One region of the Erwinia sorbitola genome, then DNA from elsewhere that is predicted to be linked to it. Evidence: predicted binding sites of a transcription regulator. Region 1 holds the regulator's gene; each other region holds the start of a gene.
What was found. Region 1 encodes PurR, which represses purine synthesis genes. Its sites were predicted from a motif close to CANGCAAACGTTTGCNTG; they were not measured.

Region 1 (4,859 bases):
CGGCGACTTTAGCAGGGTGAAAAAGCCGGGTGCGGGGGGCTTTACCGCCGCTTTATCCACCAGCGGTCTTGATGGCAGTCGCAGCGTAGGAATCAGCAGCGTGACGCTAACCAGCAGCAGGACGACGAAAATAGAGCGCCATGAAAAATGTTGCAACAGCCATGCACCCAGCAGCGGTGCCAGCGCGGGGGAGAGTGCAACCAGCGGCATTATGGTGGCAAACACGCGGTTGGCCTGCGGGCCGCTGTAACGGTCAACCACCAGCGCCTGCCAGCTTACCGCTGCGGCACAGACACCTACCGCCTGAAGGAAACGCATGGCCAGCAGCCAAAAGGCAGACTCTACCCACAGCATGGCCGCACAGCCAATAATAAACAGGCTCAGGCCCATGATTAATACCGGCTTGCGACCGATGCGGTCAGAAAGCGGGCCCCATACCAGCTGGGCGCAGGCAAAACCGGCGAGGAAGATACTCAGGCTGGCGCTGATGGCTCCGGCACCTGTTTGCAGATCCTGCTGCATCACGCCAAATGCGGGCAGGTACATATCAGTAGCAAGGAAGCCCAGCATACTGAGCAGCGCAAGGTAAATCATAAATCCTTTGGAACGCATATTTATTAACTCTTATCAGACAATTTTTTTACGTGTGGAGTTTAATCTCGTGCTGAGTCACCTGTGAAACGTTAATATTAGCGGGTTGCAGTGAAAAATATTGAAGGCAAAAATATGTGGTCTGAACATTCTCTGGAAGTGATTGATGCTGTCGCCAGAACGGGCAGCTTTACCTCTGCGGCGGCAGAGCTGCATCGCGTACCCTCGGCGATCAGTTATACCGTGCGTCAGATGGAAGAGTGGCTGGCAATCAGCCTGTTTGAACGTCGTCATCGCGATGTGGTACTGACAGAGGCAGGTCGTGTTTTTATTGAAGAAGGGCGGGCTGTTATCAAAAAAATGCTCGTCACCCGTATCCGCTGCCAGCAGGTGGCTAACGGCTGGCGCGGGCAAATCAATATTGCTGTCGACCGGATTGTGCGCCCGGCCCGCACCCGGCAGCTGGTGGTGGATTTTTATCGGCGTTTTCCGGATATGGAACTGCATATCATGCCAGAAGTTTTTAACGGGGTGTGGGATGCGCTGGCAGATGGTCGCGTGGACGTGGCGATCGGAGCAACCCAGGCGATCCCGGTCAAAGGGCGCTTTGCCTATCGTGATATGGGAAGCCTCAACTGGCGTTGCGTGGTGCAAACTGAACATCCATTATTCAGTCAGGATGGCCCGTTAAGCGAGGCGCTGATCCGCGAGTGGCCATCACTGGTACTGGAGGACACCGCACGCGCATTACCAAAACGCACCACCTGGACGCTGGATAACCAGCGGCGGCTGGTGGTGCCCGATTGGGAGAGTGCTTTTGACTGCCTGCGCGCCGGTTTGTGCGTGGGGATGGTGCCCGGGCATTTTGCGCAACCGTGGTTGCAGCAGGGGGTTCTCGGCGAACTGACGCTGACAGCAGCGTTTCCTGACAGCCCCTGCTATCTCAGCTGGTCAGAGCAAAGCGCATCGCCTGCATTAAACTGGCTGCTTGAATATCTGGGGAACACGGAAACGCTTAACGCTGAATGGCTGAGTGAACAACCCGGCCTGTAGCCGGGTGGGGACAGAGCTTATCGACGATAGTCGCGGTACGGGCCATCGGCAACGGAGCGGCGCTCAATCAGCGATGGATGAACTTCAATGGTCTGCGGCTCTTCGCGCTTGCTGGTGATGCGATCGAGCAGCATATCAAAGGCAGTTTCACCCAGGCGCTCTTTTGGCTGGTGTACGGTCGTCAGCGCAGGGGTAAAGTAACGCGCGTTGCGCACGTTATCATAACCGATCACCGAAATATCCTGCGGCACGCGCAGCCCCATCTCATCTGCTGCGCAAATCGCCCCCATTGCCATAATATCGCCGCCGCAAAAAATGGCTGTCGGGCGCTGTTTTTGCGATAAAATCTGTTGCATGGCGCGATAACCTGACTCGGGTTCAAAGTCACCTTGCACCAGCCACTCATCGCGCAGGGTGATCCCCGCTTCTGCCAGCGCTTTGAGGAATCCCGCATGGCGACCGCCGCCGGTATTACGCTCAAGCTGTCCCGGAATCGCACCGATATCGCGGTGCCCGCGCTCAATCAAATAACGCCCAGCCAGATAGCCCCCTTCAAAGGCATTATCCTGTACGCTATCGGTGAAATCACCGCGCGACTCGCCCCAGTCCATAACCACCATTGGAATATTGCGATTATCTTCCAGCATGGAGATTAGCGTATCGGGATACTCTGAACACATAACCAGCAGGCCATCAACGCGCTTTTGCGCCATCATCGACAGGTACGCCTGCTGCTTTTGCAGGTCATTATGCGCGTTGCCTAAAATCAGCGTATAGCCTTTGGCAAAGCAGCGGTTTTCAATCGCTTCAATAATCTCAGCAAAATAGGGGGCTTCACTGGATGTTGCCAGCAGACCAATAGTTTTGGTGTGGTTGACCTTAAGACTGCGAGCCACGGCGCTGGGGGAATAGTGCAACTCTTTAATTGCTGCCCACACCGCTTCGCGCGTCTCTTCGGCTACAAAGCGCGTTTTATTAATAACGTGGGACACTGTGGTGGTTGAAACACCTGCGCGCTTTGCCACATCCTTAATTGTTGCCATTAAAATCGTACTCCTGGTGTTATCATAACATCTTGATAACTAATTGGTTAAACGTTTGCCTGGGTACAGCCATTCCTGCCCGAACAGAATAAATTTAGGTGCTGTCTCAAAGGGGCTGGAAGGGGTAGAATCGTCCGTAGAGTGACATGCAGTACTGGCTAAAAAAAAGTTCCCGGGTCTGTTGCGCAACGGAAAGGACGAATTCTAACAAGGCTGCGCGCAGAAAACGAGATTTTTACAGGTAACTGTGGGAAAATATGTTGGCTTACAAATAACAAGGTTATTAAGGAGAGGGGATGAACACTGATATGAAAATGACAGCTATTGCTGTTGTGGGTTCACTGCTGATGATTATTGCGTTTAGTTTTACGGCTGTAATGCACTAAATCCTAACGGGAAGGGGTAACTCTCTTCCCGTATAACCTTTATCTAAATGGCAATGGCTTTACATCAGCGAATGGTTTTAGGCGTCATCATACGGCGCGCGCCGATGTAGTGTTCCTGCCAGTAATCCTCGCTCAATGCGCTGACCTGAATATCCTTCCCGGTACGCGGTGACTGGATAAATTTGCCGCCCCCAAGATAGACGCCAACATGGTCAGCGGTTCCGCGTCCGTTAATACGGAAGAACACCAGGTCGCCTTTCTCTAACTCATCGCGCTTAATCGCAGCGGCATCGCGCAAGTGATACATTTCATTAGCAGTGCGGGGGATCTTGAATTTAACCAGGTCTTTATAGGCGTACCACACCAGGCCACTGCAATCGAAACCGGTTTTGGGTGAGGTGCCGCCCCATTGATAAGGCTTACCAAGCTGCCCCATCAACTTATTCATCGCGGTTTCGCGGGCTTTCTGATAGCGCGCACGGTGAGCCTTACTGAGTTTCAGCGGGGCGCTGCCCGGTTCAGTCATGTCACTTTCGACTGTTTTGCTACCCGCGCGTTTACGGCCATATAACTTTTTACCCGCTTTCTTATTAGCAGCGAGTTTTTTACTCAGCGTCTGTTTCTCTGCCTTTAACTTGCGCGGCGGTTCAACGGCAGTTTTTTTCTTCTCTTTATCTTTCAGTTTTTTTGCCAGAACGAGGCGCGCAGCTTTAGATGGCTCTTTTTTGGTGGCGGCGCGAGTGGGTTCTTTTTTAGCGGTAACCTTGGTTTTTTTAACCACAGGTTCTTTCGCTTTTTTGGTCGATGTGGTTTTGACCGGGCGACGTTTACGGCGATCGTCTGCGTGAGCACTGTTGCTATCAGCTTTCTGCTGATTTGCATTAATAGGGGCATGTGGCGATGCGTGCGCCATATTGAAAAATAGCTGGGTGAAAGCCAGTATGAAGAGCGTGATAAGTAAACGCATCGTTCCCATTAACAGTTTGTGCGCTGCTACGACACAGCAACGCGGTCAGAAAAGAGATTTCCGCTGTAAGGCAGAAGGTTAGGGCAATTCTAATCTAACTTCTTAACAAAGGGTAAGGTCTTTTTTGTTTCAATATTACAGATCAAGAAAATGATGGAATATTGAACACAATCAGCTGTTTAACTCAGCAATAAAAACAAATTTAATCCTGTCTGGTGCAGCAGCCATGATAAGAAAATGTTATTTTGTTTCCTGGTATTGTCTATTGGCTGCATTTTCACCAGATACCCTATGTGAAAATGTCATTTTCATCACCATGACAGAGCCGCTACAATAACAAGGCTGCGCCTAGCCTACACATGAAGTATCGTATTGAGGAAGACATTTATGAGTACTGTTGAAAAAATTCAACGCCAGATCGCTGAAAACCCTATTCTGCTGTATATGAAAGGTTCTCCGAAACTGCCAAGCTGCGGTTTCTCTGCGCAGGCTGTGCAGGCACTGTCGGCATGCGGTGAGCGCTTCGCGTTCGTTGATATTTTGCAGAACCCTGACATCCGTGCTGAAATGCCAAAATATGCTAACTGGCCAACTTTCCCTCAGCTGTGGGTGGACGGTGAGCTGGTAGGCGGCTGCGATATTATCATTGAGATGTATCAGCGCGGTGAGCTGCAACAGTTGATCAAAGAGACTGCGCAGAAATATCCGTCTGACGCCGCAGAGTGATGCCGGCTTAGTGTCAGCATAAAAAAACGGGCCTGTTATGGCCCGTTTTTTTTTGCTGAATACAAGGGTAAATAGCTTACTCCTCGCTGTCGT
Region 2 (4,859 bases), 2.3 Mb from region 1:
GCACGTGTGTAGCCCTGGCCGTAAGGGCCATGATGACTTGACGTCATCCCCACCTTCCTCCGGTTTATCACCGGCAGTCTCCTTTGAGTTCCCGGCATTACCCGCTGGCAACAAAGGATAAGGGTTGCGCTCGTTGCGGGACTTAACCCAACATTTCACAACACGAGCTGACGACAGCCATGCAGCACCTGTCTCACGGTTCCCGAAGGCACTTTCGCATCTCTGCAAAATTCCGTGGATGTCAAGGCCAGGTAAGGTTCTTCGCGTTGCATCGAATTAAACCACATGCTCCACCGCTTGTGCGGGCCCCCGTCAATTCATTTGAGTTTTAACCTTGCGGCCGTACTCCCCAGGCGGTCGACTTAACGCGTTAGCTCCGGAAGCCACGCCTCAAGGGCACAACCTCCAAGTCGACATCGTTTACGGCGTGGACTACCAGGGTATCTAATCCTGTTTGCTCCCCACGCTTTCGCACCTGAGCGTCAGTCTTTGTCCAGGGGGCCGCCTTCGCCACCGGTATTCCTCCAGATCTCTACGCATTTCACCGCTACACCTGGAATTCTACCCCCCTCTACAAGACTCTAGCCTGCCAGTTTCGGATGCAGTTCCCAGGTTGAGCCCGGGGATTTCACATCCGACTTGACAGACCGCCTGCGTGCGCTTTACGCCCAGTAATTCCGATTAACGCTTGCACCCTCCGTATTACCGCGGCTGCTGGCACGGAGTTAGCCGGTGCTTCTTCTGCGGGTAACGTCAATCAGCGAAGCTATTAACTTCTCTGCCTTCCTCCCCACTGAAAGTACTTTACAACCCGAAGGCCTTCTTCATACACGCGGCATGGCTGCATCAGGCTTGCGCCCATTGTGCAATATTCCCCACTGCTGCCTCCCGTAGGAGTCTGGGCCGTGTCTCAGTCCCAGTGTGGCTGGTCATCCTCTCAGACCAGCTAGGGATCGTCGCCTAGGTGAGCCGTTACCTCACCTACTAGCTAATCCCACCTGGGCACATCCGATGGTGTGAGGCCCGAAGGTCCCCCACTTTGGTCCGAAGACGTTATGCGGTATTAGCCACCGTTTCCAGTGGTTATCCCCCTCCATCGGGCAGTTTCCCAGGCATTACTCACCCGTCCGCCACTCGTCACCCAAGGAGCAAGCTCCTCTGTGCTACCGTCCGACTTGCATGTGTTAGGCCTGCCGCCAGCGTTCAATCTGAGCCATGATCAAACTCTTCAATTAAAAGTTCGATTTGCTGCAACAAGTGCAGCGATGCTCAAGTGTAAAACGTCATAATGAATTTCATTATGTGTTCACTCTTAAGACTTGATATTTTTTGTCACCCGGAGGTGACTGATATCAATCCTGCGAGTGCCCACACAGATTGTCTGATAAATTGTTAAAGAGCGGTGCAATCAGTGCCTGAAGCATCAGTTGCGAGGTGGCGTATATTACGCTTTCCTCCTTCGGAGTCAACTTCTTTTTGAGAAGTTTTTTCCGGCGGTTCAGATACTTCCTGAACCTCCTGAGCCGCTGGCCTGTAAGCCGTTGTGCCGTCTCAGTGGTTGCGCATTATAGGGAGTTCTGGACAGGTGACAAGGGCTAATTTGCGATAATTTGACTGTTTGCTGCAATCCCCAGCAAAACCCCTTGTTATACCCTGTTATGCACAAACTTATCCACATTCATACTGAGACCACAATTTTGACGAGCATCGCGCAATCGTTTTCGCTACAATGCCCGCGCGTAATGGAAGCCCCTTCAGGGGCGTTACATGAACCTTAATCTCTCTTTTCTTCTTCTATATAGAAGAAAGGAAAAGAGTAAGCTTCATATAACGCTCTTTATATGCGATCCAAAGCCAAGGGATAAACCTCATGCAACAACGTCGTCCTGTACGCCGCGCACTGCTCAGTGTGTCTGACAAAGCCGGTATCCTCGAATTCGCTCAGGCGCTTTCTCAACGTGGCGTCGAGCTACTTTCCACCGGCGGCACCGCGCGTCTGCTGGCAGATGCCGGCCTGCCCGTCACGGAAGTGTCTGACTATACCGGTTTCCCGGAAATGATGGATGGACGCGTCAAGACGCTGCACCCGAAAGTGCATGGTGGCATTTTAGGACGTCGCGGCCAGGATGATGCCATCATGGCCGAGCACAGCATCTCTCCGATTGATATGGTTGTTGTTAACCTCTACCCCTTTGCCCAGACTGTAGCCCGCGAAGGTTGCTCGCTGGAAGATGCGGTAGAAAACATCGATATCGGCGGCCCTACCATGGTGCGCTCTGCCGCCAAGAACCATAAAGACGTGGCGATTGTGGTGAAGAGCAGTGATTATCAGACTATCGTGGCCGAGCTTGATGCCAATGATAACTCGCTGACGCTGGCTACCCGTTTCGACCTGGCAATTAAAGCCTTCGAACATACCGCAGCCTATGACAGCATGATTGCTAACTACTTCGGTAGTCTGGTTCCTGCCTACCATGGTGAAACCACCGAACCTTCCGGCCGCTTCCCCCGCACGCTGAACCTGAACTTTATTAAGAAGCAGGATATGCGTTATGGCGAAAACAGCCATCAGGACGCCGCCTTCTATATAGAAGAGAATGTTAGCGAAGCTTCCGTGGCAACGGCACAACAGGTACAGGGCAAGGCGCTCTCTTATAACAACATTGCCGATACCGATGCCGCGCTGGAGTGCGTTAAAGAGTTTGATCAGCCAGCCTGTGTCATCGTTAAGCATGCTAACCCATGCGGTGTGGCGGTTGGTGGTTCGATTCTTGATGCCTACGAGCGCGCTTACAAAACAGACCCGACCTCTGCTTTCGGCGGCATTATTGCTTTCAACCGTGAACTTGATGAAGCAACAGCGCAGGCGATTATCAGCCGCCAGTTCGTTGAGGTGATCATCGCGCCTTCTGCTACCGAAGCCGCACTGAAAGTTACCGCAGCCAAACAGAACGTGCGCGTACTGACCTGCGGGCAGTGGCAGCAGCGCCAGACCGGTCTGGACTTCAAACGTGTTAACGGTGGCCTGCTGGTACAGGATCGCGACCTCGGCATGGTCAATGAAAGCCAGCTGCGCGTTGTCAGCCAGCGTCAGCCAACAGAACAGGAACTGCATGATGCGCTGTTCTGCTGGAAAGTGGCCAAGTTTGTGAAGTCTAACGCCATCGTTTATGCACGTGACAATATGACCATCGGTATAGGCGCAGGTCAGATGAGCCGTGTTTACTCCGCCAGGATTGCCGGTATCAAAGCCGCCGATGAAGGTCTGGAAGTAAAAGGTTCAGCCATGGCCTCTGATGCATTCTTCCCATTCCGTGATGGAATCGATGCCGCTGCCGCCGTGGGTATTACCTGCGTGATTCAGCCAGGGGGATCAATTCGAGATGATGAAGTGATCGCCGCCGCTGATGAACACGGCCTTGCGATGATCTTTACCGACATGCGCCACTTCCGCCATTAATTACGGAGCCTCAGATGAAAATTTTAGTGATTGGTAATGGCGGCCGTGAACACGCGCTGGCCTGGAAAGCCGCTCAGTCGCCACTGGCTGAAACTGTTTTTGTTGCTCCAGGTAATGCGGGCACTGCACTGGAACCTGCGCTGCAAAACGTAGCGATCGATCCGACAGATATTCCTGCCCTGCTGACCTTTGCCCGTGATGAGCAGATCGATTTGACCATCGTAGGCCCGGAAGCACCACTGGTTATTGGCGTGGTCGATGCATTCCGCGCTGCCGGTCTGAAAATCTTCGGCCCAACCCAGGCAGCTGCACAGCTGGAAGGTTCGAAAGCCTTTACCAAAGACTTCCTTGCACGCCATAAAATTCCAACGGGTGAATACCAGAACTTTACCGAAGTAGAACCCGCCCTGGCTTACGTACGTCAGAAAGGCGCTCCGATTGTCATCAAGGCTGATGGCCTGGCGGCAGGTAAAGGTGTGATTGTCGCTATGACGTTGCAGGAAGCTGAAGACGCCATTCAGGATATGCTGGCCGGGAACGCCTTTGGCGATGCTGGCCACCGTATTGTGGTGGAAGAGTTCCTCGATGGCGAAGAAGCCAGTTTCATCGTGATGGTAGATGGTAAAAACGTGCTGCCAATGGCCACCAGCCAGGATCATAAACGCGTTGGCGACGGCGATACCGGACCGAATACGGGCGGTATGGGCGCTTACTCTCCTGCTCCGGTGGTGACCGATGAGATCCACCAGCGCGTGATGGACGAGGTTATCTGGCCAACGGTGCGCGGTATGGCAGACGAAGGGAATGTTTATACCGGCTTCCTGTATGCCGGTCTGATGATCGATAAAAGCGGCCAGCCAAAAGTGATCGAGTTCAACTGCCGCTTTGGCGATCCAGAAACTCAGCCAATCATGCTGCGTCTTAACTCCGATCTGGTTGATCTTTGTCTGGCAGCCGTTGACGGCAAGCTGGACGAGAAAGATTCAGTCTGGGATCCGCGCCCGTCACTTGGCGTGGTTCTGGCAGCAGGCGGCTACCCGGGTGATTACGTTAACGGTGAACAGATTCACGGCCTGCCTCTGGAAGAAGTGGCAGATGGTAAGGTGTTCCATGCCGGCACTACATTACAGGATGACCTGGTGGTGACTAACGGTGGCCGCGTGCTGTGCGTTACTGCGCTGGGTGAAGACGTTGCAGCGGCTCAAAAACGTGCCTATGAGCTTGCCCGTCCAATCTCATGGAAAGGCAGCTTCTGCCGTAAAGATATCGGTTACCGTGCGATAGATCGTAAGTAACCTGTCAGGGGCGGTTCGCTGAACCGCCTTTAAGCAGATCCAGCCCCAGGGGCGTTGTTCAATCGCCCTTATTTATGCTTAAAATCCCTCTTCTTTCGGTTCGG
Region 3 (4,859 bases), 2.2 Mb from region 1:
GGTGATAAACCTCGCCGCGCTCGGCGCGCAGGGCGCTGAGACGGAAACGACGCTCAAGATTTTCTGCAAACAGCGCGCGCTCAAGGTCTTCTTTACCATCAACGCGACGGCGCAGATTACCAATCACCCTCAGGCTGACCTCTTTCAACAGCTCAGGGTCGATATTCTCTTCCGTATCAACCATCAGGCGCTCTTCCATCTTATGCAGACTTTCAATCGCCGTACCGGCCATTACCGCGCGGGCCATCTGGAGTTCTCGTCGATGTCCTGATTTATCCACGCTCTCTACGCCACGCAGCAGCAGAGGCAGCATCACGACGCCCACCAGCAGCGAGAAGAGGATCACGCCGGTCGCCAGGAACACCAGCTCATAACGCGCCGGGAAATCATTGCCGTTGCTCAACAGCAGTGGGATCGAGAGCACACCGGCCAGCGTAATCGCCCCGCGTACCCCGGCAAATGAAGCAATCAGCAGATCACGCGTTGAGTAGCTGGAGAACTCCATCGGCCGCTTCTTTAACAGACGGCGGCTGATCAGGCGCATCGTCCACAGCCAGCCAAAACGCACGATCATCAGCGCCATATAGATCAGTACGACGGAGGCAAACAGCGCCCATAGCTCAACGTTCGGATCGGCATCCGCCTGACGCACGGAGATCTCCAGAATACCCGGCAGTTGCAGGCCCAGCATCAGGAACACCATGCCGTTAAACACGAATTCCAGCATCTGCCAGACGCTGTTTGCACGCAGGCGCATCGCCAGCGGTGCCTGTCGAATAATCCCGGAGCGTGAGATGGTCATCCCGGCCGCTACCGCCGCGAGGATACCGGACACGCCGATATGTTCAGCGATCAGATAAGAGGCAAACGGCAGCAGCAGCAGCAGCACGGTCTGGGTGGCCGGATCATCCCCGCTCCAGCGGCTGAACAGGCGCAGCGATTTACCGTACAGCCAGCAGATGGCGATACCCGCCAGCAGCCCACCAATGGCTACTTTTGCGAACTCCAGCGAGGCACCAGAAACGGTAAATACCATGGTGCCCATTGCCACAGCGACAGCAAACTTCAGCGACACCAGGCCGGACGCGTCGTTCATCAACGCCTCGCCCTGTAGAATCCCCATGATTTTTTTCGGGATACGGCCCTCACCAACAATGCCGGAGAGCGCCACGGCATCGGTCGGCGACAGCACCGCCGCCAGGGCAAATGCTGGCAGCAGCGGAATACCCGGCACCAGCCAGTAAATCAGGTAACCAATACCGACGACGGTTATCAGCACCAGCATCAACGCCAGGCCGAGGATCTCGCGCCCGTGATGCAAAAACTCGCTGGTCGGTGTTTTCCAGCCATCAGCAAACAGCAGCGGCGGAATAAACAGCACTAAAAACAGTTCCGGATCAAAATCGACATGCAGGCCAAAGGTCGGCCAGGCGAGCAATGCTCCCATGGCAATCTGTACCAGCGGCAGAGGAATTTGAAAGGGAATAATACGCGCAGCGACGCCTGACAGCGACACAACAAGCATCAGAATGAGGATGGTAAAGAAGATTTCCATGAGTTCCTTTTTATACGTCTTCCGGAAGGCTTGAAACAGATTCAGGCATTGAATGTTAATGCCATGTGAGATAGTAAAACAAATTAGGGAAGCGATGAAAAACAGGATGTGCGTATAGAGGGAAAATCAGTGGTATCTGAAGGTGGGGCCGGTGATTCCGGCCCCGGGACAGGATTAAATCGCCCAGCCGCCTGCATAGAAAGCGACCAATGCTACCGCAATGATTACTGTGCCAAGGTTGAGCTTGCGCCACTCGCCAGCAAAAACACGGCCAATCACCAGCGAAGCGAAGCCAAGCATAATGCCGGTTACGATGTTACAGGTCAGTACGATAAATACCGCCGCCAGCAGACCGGACATGGCATCGACAAAGTCGCTGAAGTCGATTTTAGAGACGTTGCTTAACATCAGCAGGCCGACATACATCAGCGCCGGTGCTGTTGCGTAACCCGGCACAAGATACGCCAGCGGCGACAGGAACAGGATCATCAGGAACAGCACGCCGACCACAATTGCCGTCAGGCCGGTTTTTCCACCGGCTGCCGTTCCGGCTGCTGACTCAATATATACCGCCGCAGGAGCGGCACCGACCAGGCCTGAGAAGATGCTGCTCAGTGAGTCACTGGTCAGAGCCTTACCGCCGTTGATGATCTGATTGTCTTTATCCAGCAGGTTTGCCTGACCGGCCACGGCACGGATGGTACCGGTGGCATCAAATACCGCCGTCATCACCAGCGCCAGCACGCTTGGCAGCACGGCCGGTTTTAACGCTCCGAGAATATCCAGGCTAAACACCAGGGAATTCCCCTGCGCATCGCTCAGGCTTGGCATCGCGAACAGCCCCTGATAGCTCACCGCCGGATCGAAGATCAGTCCAAGAACCGAGATAGCAATAATGGTCAGCAGGATACCGCCAGGCACACGCAGTTTCTCCAGACCAAAAATCACCGCCAGCCCCACCAGCGACATCACTACCGGGAAAGAGGGAAAATGACCGAGTGCCACCGGCAGGCCTGGGCCTGGGTTTTTGACCACCAGGCCGACACCGTCAGCGGCAATCAGCAGCAGAAACAGGCCAATACCCACCCCTGTGCCGTGCGCTACGCCCATTGGCAGATTTCGCAGTATCCAGGCGCGGATGCCGGTGGCCGAGATCAGAGTAAACAGTATCCCCATCAGGAATACCGCACCCAGCGCAACGGGTACGCTGATATGCTGACCCAGCACCAGACTAAAAGCGGTAAACGCCGTTAGCGAAATCGCACAGCCAATTGCCATCGGCAGATTTGCCCACAGCCCCATCAGCAGTGAACCAAAACCGGCCACCAGGCAGGTCGCCACAAAAACCGCCGCTGGCGGGAAGCCTGCTTTACCCAGCATTGAAGGCACTACAATTACCGAATAGACCATCGCCAGGAAGGTCGTCAGACCCGCCAGGATTTCCTGACGAATGCTACTGCCGCGCGCAGAAATTTTGAACCAGGCGTCTAGGGAGCCGCTGGCCGGTTGAGAAGGCGTTGACATCGTAATCCTCTGAATTTCTTATGAGTTATCACTGTGTGGTTATCCCCACCTCAAGTGGGAGGGTATCGAACGTTTGCATCCCTGGCGCAATATACACGGAACAAAAACCTCAGGGCGAGGTGCAGTCCGGATAAAGGCAAACGTTTACTTATCCACGCAAAAAATTGCTAAATTGCCGTGCATGTTGATCCCCCGAAAGCTGTCATGGCGCAGTAAGGCGGTAAGCGCATCTGCAACCTGAAGACGATTAGGGGATACGCAAACGATTATCCTGTGTTTAATAGTGCATTTTCAACACTTGTTATCGCTAAAATTTGCATAATTATTGATTAATGCCCGCATCAGCCCATCAGACTTCTGATGGTAACGGCAGCTCCCTCTGCCCTCTAATAGCGCTTTCTTATGATGGCCGCCGCGATGCAAAGCTGAAACGTGGTTCGCTACGGGTGAGAAAAGGGATTAATCGAGGCTAATCTCGCCGCCCTTTTGCAGCGCCCGCTGCCAGGCTGCGCGGCTTTGCACCTTCTGCAACCAGGCCTGAATAGCAGGACTGTCAGCCGCGCCACCGCGTGCAGTCAGCGCCTGCAGGGGGAAACTCATCTGTACGTCAGCAATACTGAAGCGGCTGCCCGCAAACCATGCATGGCTGGCCAGATGCTGCTCGATAAACTGGCGATGGGTGGCGATCTGCGGGTCAAGATAGCCCTTCTGTACACCTTTACCAAAAGCGCTGCCGATGGGGCGCAGCAGCCAGGGTACCGGCGCTTTTCCCATCCGGCTGAAGATCAGTTTCATCACCAGCAGCGGCATCAGAGAACCTTCTGCGTAGTGCAGCCAGTAACGCGACTGGATCACCTCTTCCTCATCGAAAAGTTTCAGCCTGCTTTCGGTATCGTAATGCGCTTCAAGGTATTCAAGGATAGCGCCGGACTCTGCCACCACGCGATTTTCATCGGTGATCACCGGAGATTTACCCAGCGGATGGACTTTTTTCAGCTCCGGTGGCGCCAGCATACTGGCCTCACGCTGATAGCGCTTAATCTGGTACGGCACGTCCAGCTCTTCCAGCAGCCAGAGGACGCGCTGCGATCGCGAATTATTCAGATGGTGTACGGTGATCATATTTTCTCCTTAAAGCCTGAGTATAGTTAAACACTCTTCACATCAAGCAAAATCGCTCCGGTACCCTGCTCGCTCAGACGATCGTTTGGATTTCGCAGCGGGCAGTCCTCCATCGACAGGCAGCCGCAGCCAATGCAGCCATCCAGATCATCGCGCAGGTGGATCAACGTTTCGATACGCCTGTCCAGCTCATCGCGCCACTGCTGCGACAGCACCGCCCACTCTTTGGTGGTCATCCTTTTTCCGGGGGAGTACTGCATCAGACTGTCGCTGATGGTGGCCAGGGGAATGCCGATGCGCTGGGCTATCTTGATCACCGCCACGCGCCGCAGTACGTCTCGCGTATAGCGGCGCTGGTTTCCCGGGTTGCGGAAGCTGCTGATTAATCCTTTGCTTTCATAGAAATGTAGCGTCGAAACGGCCACACCGCAGCGCTGTGCAACGTCGCCGGGGGTCAGTTCGCGCTTATTGGGATTGCTGAGAATTTTTTTCATTTAGCGCTTTACCTCAAGTTAACTTGAGGAATTATACTCAGCAACCATTGAGTACGCGACCTGTTGACGCAGAGACCTGGGAGAAAAAATGTATGCATGACGACATCATCAGCACCCTGACTGACTGGATCGATAATAATCTGGATAAGACTCTGTCGATTGAT
Region 4 (4,859 bases), 920 kb from region 1:
TCTTCTGCCAGCACCGTTTCCGGGTCACGCCTGGCGGTGAATTGCAGCAGCTGGAATAAGCGCGCGATGGGATAGTCTCTCAGCGGCAACTAACGATATAATGCCGCGCTTTTTTTTGCTGGAGACTCAGGTGACCGATAATAACGATGAATTCTGGATGCGCCATGCGCTTCAACTGGCGCAACGGGCCTGGGAGGAGGGCGAGGTGCCCGTGGGGGCCGTACTGGTGCATCAGGGACGGGTCATTGGCGAAGGTTGGAACCGTCCCATAGGCCATCATGATCCCACTGCTCATGCTGAGATGATGGCCATTCGTCAGGGCGGGAAAGTCATTGAAAACTACCGGCTGCTGGATACCACGCTTTACGTCACGCTGGAACCCTGTGTTATGTGTGCCGGTGCGATGGTGCATAGCCGTATTGGGCGGCTGGTGTTTGGCGCGCGCGATGCAAAAACAGGCGCGGCAGGCTCCCTGCTGGATGTGCTGGGCCATCCCGGAATGAATCACCAGGTTAAGTTTGAGCATGGGATTCTGGCTGAGGAGTGTGCTGCGCTGCTGAGTGATTTTTTCCGCCAGCGCCGCGCTGAGAAAAAAGCGCAGCGCCAGAAAAATTCAGGTTTAGTTTAACGCGATTTTCGCGGCCACCGTGGGGTAGCCGCTGCCCAGTTCGGCTTCTGTTGCCGCCTGCTGCGCCAGCTTTCTCTCCTGATCCTGTAGGTAACCCACCAGACTGATTTGATATTTGCGGATATTTTCCACATAGGCATAGGCCTCATGGCCGCGTGCATAACCGTAGCTGGTCTGGCTGTAATAGCGCTTCTGGCTTAACATGGGCAGACGAATCTTCACATCGGCCCAGCTATCCGGGTTACCTTTCTGTTTATCCGTCAGCTTACGTGCGTCGAGCATATGGGCATAGCCCATATTATAAGCCGCCAGTGCAAACCAGATGCGCTCATCTTCAGGAATGGTAGACGGCACCTTTTCCATCATTCGCACCAGATACTCACTGCCACCACGAATGCTCTGCTCGGGATCCGTTCTGTCGCTGACATTCAGGCTATCGGCAGTATTGCGCGTCAGCATCATCAGGCCGCGTACACCCGTCGGAGAAGTGGCCTGCGGGTTCCAGTGAGACTCCTGATAAGAGATAGCGGCCAGTAAACGCCAGTCAATAGTCTGGGCGTACTTCTCAAACAGCGGCTTGATATCCGGTAGCGTTCCATCAATTGCTCGCAGGAAGGTACGGGTATCAACATAGTCGAATGTACCAACGTGACCGAGGTATTTCTCATCCAGCCGCGCCATTGCGCCTTCTTCACCCATCTGGTTGAAGAAATCCAGCAGCGCTGCGTTCATACTATCGTCCTGCTCACGCTGCACATACCAGGTGACCGGCTCTTCATCGGTGATATCAAAAGCCACCGCCAGCTGAGGATGGATCCTCTGCATCAGTGCGATGGTAACTGAATCTCCCACCGTATAGTCGAGCTTGCCATCAGCAACCGCCTCCAGCAGGCCCTGAGGGGTCTGATCGGTCGAAATTGCCCAGTCCAGATCAGGATACTGATGAGCTTTTACATCGCGCAGGGTCGACAAATAAGCGGAGCCTGATGCCGCCGTCAGACGACCTTTAAGATCGCCCAGATTCTTTGGCCGTGGCGTACCGATGCGGTAGACCAGCTGCTGAGAGACGGAGTAGTAAGACGGGCCAGCGCGAAAACGCGCCAGTCGCTCATTATTGTAAATCAAACCTGCCGCCAGCATGTCAGCTTTATCATCTTCAAGGTCGTCAAACAGGTCGCCAAGATTTGGGCGAACGGTGACTTCTAGCTTAACCCCTAAATAATTGGCGAAGCGCTTTGCCAGCTCGTAGTCCATACCCGCTGGGGATTTGTTGACTGTGTAGTAAGTCAAAGGGGAGTGTATCGTGCTGACACGTAATACTCCCCGCGATTTTATCTGTGCGATACGGTCAGTCGAACCGCCGTACCACGGTATCGAGGGCCACAGTGCAAGCGCAAGAAGCACGGTGATCATTCCGACCAACAGATAATTAAATTTAAGGCGTTTCAAATAGTTATCTCTCGGTGATTCTCAGGTATCTGTCTTTTATGGCAGTATTTGTGGTCTATAATTAGTCCTGAGAGTGGGGCATTCTGCGCAACTCCGCGCAGCTCCGCAACTGAATTCCACCTGTTTTGTGTGTTTTTCAGCCAATTCCTTATAGCGATTAATTCTGCGCAAACGGTTTCGTAACCGGTGCGGATTCACTATAATAGCGCCCGTTTTCCCCTGTTGCGCCCAATGAAGCGTCGCCCGGCGCTTCGAGACGAGAGATCTTTAATGATGGAAATTCTGCGTGGTTCGCCCGCTCTGTCGGCATTTCGTATTAACAAACTGCTGGCCCGCTTTCAGGATGCTCACCTGCCGGTGAGTGACATTTACGCTGAGTATGTCCATTTTGCTGATGTCAGCGCGTCACTGAGCGAGGATGAAAAATCCCGCTTGCAGCGTCTGCTGAAATACGGCCCCTCTCTCGCTGAACATACCCCGGAAGGCCGCCTGCTGCTGGTAACGCCGCGCCCCGGAACTATTTCGCCGTGGTCTTCAAAAGCGACAGATATCGCCCATAATTGTGACCTGCCGCAGGTCGTGCGCCTTGAGCGCGGTATGGCCTTCTATGTACAGGCACCACAGCTTACTGAAGCACAGTGGGGGGAACTGGCTGCACTGCTTCATGATCGCATGATGGAAACCGTTTTTGCAGACCTGAATCAGGCAGAAGCACTGTTTGCTCATCATCAACCTGCTCCACTGCAAAGCGTTGATGTGCTGGGTGAAGGTCGCAACGCACTGGTTCAGGCCAATATCAAACTGGGTCTGGCACTGGCTGACGATGAAATCGACTACCTGCTGGACGCGTTTGAAAAACTCGGACGCAACCCGAACGATATCGAGCTGTATATGTTTGCTCAGGCAAACTCTGAGCACTGCCGCCACAAAATTTTCAACGCTGACTGGGTGATTGACGGTAAACCGCAGCCCAAGTCGCTGTTCAAGATGATCAAAAATACCTTTGAGAAAACCCCGGATCACGTGCTGTCTGCCTATAAAGACAACGCAGCGGTGATGGAAGGTTCTCAGGTAGGGCGCTTCTACGCAGATCCGCAGGGGCACTACGACTTCCATCAGGAAGATGCACATATTCTGATGAAGGTAGAAACTCACAACCACCCAACGGCTATTTCTCCGTGGCCTGGCGCCGCGACGGGATCCGGCGGTGAGATTCGTGATGAAGGCGCAACCGGGCGAGGCGCCAAGCCGAAAGCAGGCCTGGTGGGCTTCTCAGTATCGAACCTGCGTATTCCTGGTTTTGAACAACCATGGGAAGAGGATTTCGGTAAGCCGGATCGCATCGTAACTGCACTGGATATCATGACCGAAGGCCCTCTGGGCGGCGCAGCATTTAATAATGAATTTGGTCGTCCGGCACTGAATGGTTACTTCCGTACCTATGAAGAGCGCGTTAACAGCCACAATGGTGAGGAGCTGCGCGGCTACCACAAGCCGGTAATGCTGGCAGGCGGCATTGGCAACATCCGTGCCGATCACGTGCAGAAGGGCGAAATCACCATCGGTGCCAAACTGATTGTACTGGGCGGCCCGGCAATGAATATCGGCCTTGGCGGCGGCGCGGCTTCGTCAATGGCTTCCGGCCAGTCTGATGCCGACCTCGACTTTGCTTCCGTACAGCGTGATAACCCTGAAATGGAACGCCGTTGTCAGGAAGTTATCGACCGTTGCTGGCAGCTGGGCGAAGAGAACCCGATTCTCTTTATCCATGACGTCGGCGCGGGCGGCCTGTCCAATGCCATGCCTGAGCTGGTGAGTGATGGCGAGCGCGGCGGTCGTTTCAACCTGCGCGACATCCTTAATGATGAGCCAGGCATGAGCCCGCTGGAAGTGTGGTGTAACGAATCGCAGGAGCGTTACGTGCTGGCCGTCTCCCCGGACAGCCTGCCGCTGTTTGATGCACTGTGCAAACGCGAACGCGCGCCTTACGCCGTTATCGGTGAAGCAACCGAAGAGATGCACCTGTCGCTCTCTGACAGCCATTTCGGCAACACGCCTATTGATATGCCGCTGGACGTGCTGCTGGGTAAAACCCCGAAAATGACCCGCGACGTCACCACGCTGAAAGTGAAAGGCGAGGCGCTGGTGCGGGACGGCATCAGCGTGGCTGACGCGGTTAATCGCGTACTGCACCTGCCGACTGTTGCGGAAAAAACCTTCCTGATCACTATTGGCGACCGCTCGGTAACCGGAATGGTTGCCCGTGACCAGATGGTGGGGCCGTGGCAGATCCCGGTGGCGAACTGTGCGGTGACTACCGCCAGCCTCGATAGCTACTACGGTGAGGCGATGGCGCTGGGTGAACGTGCCCCGGTTGCGCTGCTGGACTTTGCTGCTTCCGGCCGTCTGGCCGTGGGTGAGGCGATTACCAACATCGCGGCAACTGAGATTGGCCCGCTGACGCGTATCAAGCTTTCCGCTAACTGGATGGCTGCTGCTGGTCACCCGGGGGAAGATGCCGGCCTGTATGAAGCGGTGAAAGCGGTGGGTGAAGAGCTGTGTCCGGCGCTGGGTATCACTATTCCGGTTGGCAAAGACTCTATGTCGATGAAAACCCGTTGGCAGCAGGGAAGTGAACAGCGTGAGATGACCTCTCCACTGTCGCTGGTGATCACCGCGTTTGCCCGCGTGGAAGACGTGCGTAAAACCGTTACTCCGCAGCTCCAGACGGTGGATAACGCCCTGCTGCTGATTGACCTTGGTAAAGGTGTTAACGCACTTG

Region 2: a site for PurR is predicted at 1,709-1,726, ahead of purH (bifunctional phosphoribosylaminoimidazolecarboxamide formyltransferase/IMP cyclohydrolase). Genes of this name have one in related genera too.
Region 3: a site for PurR is predicted at 3,213-3,230, ahead of GN242_RS19320 (NCS2 family permease). Genes of this name have one in related genera too.
Region 4: a site for PurR is predicted at 2,242-2,259, ahead of purL (phosphoribosylformylglycinamidine synthase). Genes of this name have one in related genera too.

The regions. Positions count from the first base shown of each region.
Region 1 covers NZ_CP046509.1:2,056,189-2,061,047, forward strand. Annotated here, with positions in the region: gene punC (purine nucleoside transporter PunC) at 1-612, opposite strand, end outside; gene punR (DNA-binding transcriptional activator PunR) at 727-1,644, shown strand; gene purR (HTH-type transcriptional repressor PurR) at 1,662-2,687, opposite strand; gene cydH (cytochrome bd-I oxidase subunit CydH) at 2,984-3,073, shown strand; gene GN242_RS09230 (C40 family peptidase) at 3,138-4,040, opposite strand; gene GN242_RS09235 (Grx4 family monothiol glutaredoxin) at 4,428-4,766, shown strand; gene rnt (ribonuclease T) at 4,843-4,859, opposite strand, start outside.
Region 2 covers NZ_CP046509.1:4,344,096-4,348,954, forward strand. Annotated here, with positions in the region: rRNA gene GN242_RS19675 (16S ribosomal RNA) at 1-1,235, opposite strand, end outside; gene purH (bifunctional phosphoribosylaminoimidazolecarboxamide formyltransferase/IMP cyclohydrolase) at 1,871-3,460, shown strand; gene purD (phosphoribosylamine--glycine ligase) at 3,475-4,755, shown strand; gene GN242_RS19690 (DUF1481 domain-containing protein) at 4,834-4,859, opposite strand, start outside.
Region 3 covers NZ_CP046509.1:4,250,037-4,254,895, forward strand. Annotated here, with positions in the region: gene GN242_RS19315 (Na+/H+ antiporter) at 1-1,555, opposite strand, end outside; gene GN242_RS19320 (NCS2 family permease) at 1,730-3,079, opposite strand; gene GN242_RS19325 (glutathione S-transferase family protein) at 3,539-4,201, opposite strand; gene soxR (redox-sensitive transcriptional activator SoxR) at 4,228-4,695, opposite strand; gene soxS (superoxide response transcriptional regulator SoxS) at 4,788-4,859, shown strand, end outside.
Region 4 covers NZ_CP046509.1:1,131,454-1,136,312, forward strand. Annotated here, with positions in the region: gene yfhb (phosphatidylglycerophosphatase C) at 1-59, shown strand, start outside; gene tadA (tRNA adenosine(34) deaminase TadA) at 131-628, shown strand; gene mltF (membrane-bound lytic murein transglycosylase MltF) at 620-2,077, opposite strand; gene purL (phosphoribosylformylglycinamidine synthase) at 2,348-4,859, shown strand, end outside.